Ruegeria pomeroyi DSS-3: one gene and its partner. The protein of the gene in region 1 interacts with the protein of each later gene in a pairwise test. Links are inferred from orthologs where the notes say so. Each region holds a gene or a part of one and is shown on either strand. Other genes may lie near its edges.

Region 1 (2,845 bases):
TATGCCACCGCCGCGCTTGGCGGGTTCTTTCTGACCGCGGTGCCCAGCTGGACGGGCGCGCCCGGCGCGCGTCAGGGTTTCATCGCGCTGGCGGCGGGGATGTGGCTGGCCGGGCGGTTGGCGGTCTGGTACGCGGGCGTGTTGCCGCCGGTCTGGGTAGCGGTGCTGGATCTGGCCTTTCTGCCGGTGCTGTCGCTCAAGATCGTGACCCAGCTGCTGAAACGGCCCAAGCCGCAGAACCTGATGTTTCTTCTGTTCCTGGCCTATCTCTGGGCCGCCGACCTGTGGCTGCATCTGGACTGGATCGGCACGGGCTATGGCGACACCGAAACCGGGCTGCGCGCCGGTCTGGCGGTGCTGTGTGCGCTGATCTCGGTGCTGGGCGGGCGGATCACCCCGGCCTTTACCCGCAACGCGATGAAACGCGCAGGCGTGGCCGAAACGCTTTGGCCGGTCAGCCGGGCACCGCTTGAACGAGCGGCGGTGGTGCTGGCCCTGCTGCTGCCGGGAATGGTGCTTGGGGGCGCGCCTGCCGGGCTGAGTGGTGCGGTTGCGCTGGCCTTTGGCGCGGTGCAGGCGCTGCGGCTGATGCGCTGGGGCGGGCTCTGGTGCCTGTCGCAGCCGATTCTGTGGGCCCTGCATCTGGCGCTGGCGATGCTGGCGGCGGGCATGATCCTGTGGGGGTTGGCCGGGCTGGGACTTGGCAGTGAACTGGCGGCGCTGCATCTGCTGGGCATCGGCTGTGTGGGCGGCATGACGCTGGCGGTGATGAGCCGTGCGGCACTTGGTCATTCCGGACGCCCGTTGGTGGCGCCGGGGCCGATGGTGCTGGGCTATGGGCTGATGGCGGCGGCGGCGTTGACGCGATGGGCGGGCTCCGGCTTCGAAGCGCTTTACCTTCCGGCGATGCTGCTCGCCGCGGCGCTGTGGACGGCCGCCTTTGCCACCTATCTGGCCGCCATGTGGCCGGCGCTGATCGGTCCGCGCGCGGGCGCCGCCGGATAGGGCGGGCGGCTCACAGCCATTTCAACAGCCGGAACAGCAGCACGATGGCCAGACCCAGCAGGGCCGAGGCACCAGCCAGCAGCCAGAAGGCCAGCGGCGTGCCGGTGCCCGGCATTCCGGCTATATTGACCCCGAACAGGCCGGTCAGAAACCCCAGCGGCAGGAACACGGCGGCCACCACCGACAGAACGAAACTGTTGCGGCCGAGCAGGCGCACCTGTTCCGAGGCGATCTGATCCTGCACCGCGGCCAGCCGGTCGCGGGTGGCGTCCAGCTCTTCGATGGTGCGCCGGGTGCGGTCGACCGCCTCGCGCAGCAGCACCAGACCGGCGGAATCGAACAGCCCGGCCTCGTTGCGCAAGAGCGCATCCAGCGCCTCGCGCTGCGGATGCAGGTAGCGGCGCAGCTTGATCACCGTCAGGCGCAGGGCGCTGAGCCGGTCATGCATGTCGCCGGCGCCTTGCAGCGCCTCTTCCTCGATCCCGTCGGTGCGGTCGTCCAATTCCAGAGAGACGGTTTCGATCCGGTGCGACAGGCCATGCAGCAGCTCGGATAGGAACAGGGCAACGCTGCCCGGGCCGCGCCCGCTGTCGGATTGCTGGCGCAGCTCGTCGGTGGCCCGAATACGGCGGATGCGCGCGGTGACGACTAGCGCGGGCGTCACCCAGAGCCGCAGCGAGACCATGTCCTCGCGCGCCGAGCCGGGGTTCAGGTTGACGCCGCGCAGGTTGAGCAGGATGCCATCGGCCAACGGATCGCAGCGGGGGCGGGTCTCGGCCTGGGCCAGGGCGCTGGCGGCGACCGGCGGGATATGCGCGTGCAACCAATCGGCGCTGGCGGGGTCGGAAAGATCGAGATGCAACCATCGAAACCCGGCGCCCGAGGCGGGCGCGGCGGCGGGCCAGTCTTCGGCGACGGGGATGGCGCGACCGTCCTCGAAATCGAAGATGCAGATGGGTGTCAGGCTGTGAGCGCGCATGATGACCGGCCCCATTTTACCCCGAGAGTGACCTGCGCCTACCTCGCTGTCCAGCGCAAATCCGGGCGGCTCTTCCGCCCTTGCGGGCGTCCTCGCCGAGCATCGCGAAGAGGCCCGCAAGGGCCGATGAGCGGTATTCGGCGCCAGTCTTGACTTTGGTTAAGGCATCTTTCGCCCCGCCCGCCATTGTCGCCCCATCAGAAACGCGGCGCAAAGGAGAGCGCGATGCGCGAAGTCATGACCAAAAGCATGGCCCGCAACATATTCTATGGCGGGTCCCTCTTCTTCATCCTCATCTTCCTGGCCCTGTCGGCCCATTCCCACATGTATATCAGGTCGACCTCGACCAATGCCGAAACGCTGACCGCCAGTGTCGCAGACGGCAAACATGTCTGGGAGAAACACGCCTGCATCAACTGCCATTCGATCCTTGGCGAGGGCGCCTATTTCGCCCCCGAACTGGGCAATGTGATGACGCGTTGGGGGGTGCAGGACGATCCCGATGCCGCCTTTGAGATGCTCAAGGGCTGGATGGAGGCACAACCCACCGGCATCGAAGGCCGCCGCCAGATGCCGCGCTTCGACCTCAGCGATACGGAAATGCGGAACCTGTCCGATTTCCTGCTGTGGACGAACACGATCGACACCCAGGGCTGGCCCCCCAACGACGCCGGCTGAGAAGGGAGCACAGACATGAAATACGAATCCCAGAAAATCGCCCTCGTCTACTTTGCCGTAGCGATGGGCCTGTTTGCGATCCAGGTGCTGGGCGGTCTGCTCGCCGGCTGGATCTATGTGGCCCCCAACACGCTGAGCGAGCTGTTGCCGTTCAACATCGTGCGGATGCTACACACCAACTCG
Region 2 (2,923 bases), on another replicon or contig:
TCTTATTCCCTTTTGGTGTACCAAAGGCTGTTCCGAACGGATACATTCCTTTGGGCCTTTCTCTGTTGAACCTATGCGCAATAATGATCGGATTATTGGTGTTTGAGAAAATTACCCACCGTTTTCATATTGGAGGTCATCTTGGTGCGCGTAGGAGCTTGCTTACGCAAGTAAGCATCGCTGCCGTGCTAACAGCTTTGTTCCTAGGTGTTATTGGTGTAATGACTGTGAATTTAATAGTTGAATTAAACGCCTAAGGATTACTACTTGGCGGCATTAATAGAAGTGGTTCGGAAGGTCTAAACTGCAAGCTTGGTGTGGGCATTTTGCCCGCCGCACGAACGCATCACCCATGGTGGGCAGGACTGCCCACCCTACGGGACTGTCCCGCAAGAGGGGCAGCCTTAGCTGTCCCGACTCACTCAACTCTCGGGCGTGCGGGCACGCGCCAGGCTGCGCCTACCGCTTTCGCCCACCGTCACTCAAAATGAGCAAGCGTAGGGTGGGCATTTTGCCCACCGCACAGGCGCATCAAGCGTGGCGGGCAGGACTGCCCACCCTACGGGCGTGAGGCCGCGACCGGTGTGAAGAGGGACAGCCTCAGCTGTCCATTTTGAGGGCTGAAATGAACGCCTCCTGCGGGATATCCACTTTCCCGAACTGGCGCATCTTCTTCTTGCCCGCCTTCTGCTTGTCCAGCAGCTTGCGTTTCCGGGTCGCATCGCCGCCATAACATTTCGCCGTCACGTCCTTGCGCAGCGCCGAGAGGGTCTCGCGCGCGATGACCTTGCCGCCGATGGCCGCCTGGATCGGGATCTTGAACATGTGGCGGGGGATCAGGTCCTTGAGCTTTTCGCACATGGCCCGCCCGCGCGCCTCGGCCCGGTCGCGGTGGACCATGGTCGACAGCGCGTCCACCGGCTCGTCATTCACCAGGATCGACATTTTCACCAGGCTGTCCTCGCGATAGCCGGTCAGCTGGTAGTCGAAGCTGGCATAGCCCTTGGTCACCGATTTCAGCCGGTCGTAGAAGTCGAACACAACCTCGTTCAGCGGCAGGTCATAGACCACCATGGCGCGCGAGCCGGCATAGCTCAGATCCTGCTGGATGCCGCGCCGGTCCTGGCAGAGTTTCAGCACATCGCCCAGGTATTCGTCGGGCACCAGGATGGTGGCCTTGATCCGCGGCTCCTCGATATGGTCGACCTTGGACAGGTCGGGCATGTCGGCGGGGTTGTGCAGCTCGCGCATCTCGCCGTCTTTCATGAAGACGTGATAGACCACGCTGGGCGCGGTGGTGATCAGCTCGATATCGTATTCGCGTTCCAGCCGGTCGCGGATGACCTCGAGATGCAAAAGGCCAAGGAAGCCGCAGCGGAAGCCAAAGCCAAGCGCGGCCGAGGTTTCCATTTCGTAAGAGAAGGAGGCGTCGTTCAGCGCCAGTTTCTCGATGGCGTCGCGCAGATCCTCGAACTCGGCCGAGTCCACCGGGAAGAGGCCGCAGAACACCACCGGCTGGGCGGGCTTGAAGCCCGGCAGCGCGACCTCGGTGCCGTTGCGGTCATTGGTGATGGTGTCGCCGACGCGGGTGTCGCGCACCTGCTTGATGGATGCGGTGAGAAAGCCGATCTCGCCCGGGCCGAGGCTGTCGATCATCTGCATGGCGGGGCGGAACACGCCGATGCGGTCGACGTGGTGCAGGGTGCCGTTCGACATGAACTTGACCCGCATGCCCTTTTTCAGCACGCCGTCCATGATGCGCACCAGCACGATAACGCCCAGATAGCTGTCATACCAGCTGTCGACCAGCATCGCCTTGAGCGGCGCGTCACGGGTGCCCTTGGGCGCGGGCAGGTGCTTGACGATGGCCTCAAGCGTTTCGTGGATGCCGACGCCGGTCTTGGCACTGACCCGGATCGCGCCGGAGGCGTCGATGCCGATCACATCCTCGATCTGTTCGGCCACCCGGTCGCATTCACTGGCGGGCAGGTCGATCTTGTTGAGGATCGGCACGATCTCGTGGTCGGCGTCGATGGCCTGATAGACATTGGCCAGCGTCTGCGCCTCGACCCCCTGGGTGCTGTCCACCACCAGAAGCGAGCCCTCGACCGCGCGCATCGAACGGCTGACCTCATAGGCAAAGTCGACATGGCCCGGCGTGTCGATCAGGTTCAGCACATAGGCCTGACCATCGTCGGCGGTATAGTCGATGCGGACGGTGTTGGCCTTGATGGTGATGCCCCGCTCGCGCTCGATATCCATCGCGTCGAGCAGCTGCTCCTTCATGTCACGATCCTGCACCGTCCCGGTCTCCTGGATGAGCCGGTCGGCAAGGGTGGATTTGCCATGGTCGATATGGGCGACGATGGAGAAATTGCGGATATGGGCGAGGTCTGTCATGGATTGGGCATATGATGAGGATTTGAGCCTTGGTCAATAGGCTCGTGAGCCCTTGCGCACAAGGGCGCCCCCCGGCAAGCTGACGCGGGACAGGGTCAGGGGTGATATGGGTGACGTAAACAACGAAGAAGAGCTGGAGGAATTCCTGCGCGCCCTGCCCCATCGGGCACGGGTCGGCTTTGCCGCGCGGGCCGCGCTGCGCGTGGCGCCCTATACCTTTCGCTACCGTGATCACGTTGACGAGAATTTCGATGGCAGTGTCTTCCTTTTGGCTTGCCTGCGGGCCAATCTTGTGTCGGGGGTCGCGGGCACATGGCCGACCCACGACACAAGGGAAATCGTCTCCGCCGCCCGCTCCGCCGCCTCCGCCGCCCGCTCCGCCCTCTCCGCCGCCCGCTCCGCCCTCTCCGCCGCCCACCCCGCCGACTCCGCCGCCCTCTCCGCCCGCTCCGCCCGCTCCGCCCTCTCCGCCGCCCTCTCCGCCGACTCCGCCGACTCCGCCGCCCTCTCCGCCCGCTCCGCC

Evidence for each region. The genes of interacting proteins can lie anywhere in the genome.
Region 2: the proteins of SPO_RS20925 (region 1) and lepA interact in binary tests that used the Escherichia coli proteins (3 or more experiments, as listed by UniProt). The link is inferred for Ruegeria pomeroyi DSS-3 from one-to-one orthologs.

What each region holds. Positions count from the first base shown.
Region 1 is NC_006569.1:238,913-241,757, reverse strand. It holds SPO_RS20925 (zinc transporter ZntB), read right to left. Parts: upstream 1,985-2,845; coding sequence 1,016-1,984; downstream 1-1,015. Other genes in the region: SPO_RS20915 (cbb3-type cytochrome c oxidase subunit I), read left to right, coding at 2,678-2,845; SPO_RS20920 (c-type cytochrome), read left to right, coding at 2,210-2,662; SPO_RS20930 (NnrS family protein), read left to right, coding at 1-1,005. UniProt on the Escherichia coli protein: Zinc transporter. Acts as a Zn(2+):proton symporter, which likely mediates zinc ion uptake. Purified ZntB reconstituted in liposomes also binds and transports Cd(2+), Ni(2+) and Co(2+).
Region 2 is NC_003911.12:1,035,635-1,038,557, reverse strand. It holds lepA (translation elongation factor 4), read right to left. Parts: upstream 2,401-2,923; coding sequence 601-2,400; downstream 1-600. Other genes in the region: SPO_RS23065 (hypothetical protein), read left to right, coding at 2,507-2,923. UniProt on the Escherichia coli protein: Required for accurate and efficient protein synthesis under certain stress conditions. May act as a fidelity factor of the translation reaction, by catalyzing a one-codon backward translocation of tRNAs on improperly translocated ribosomes.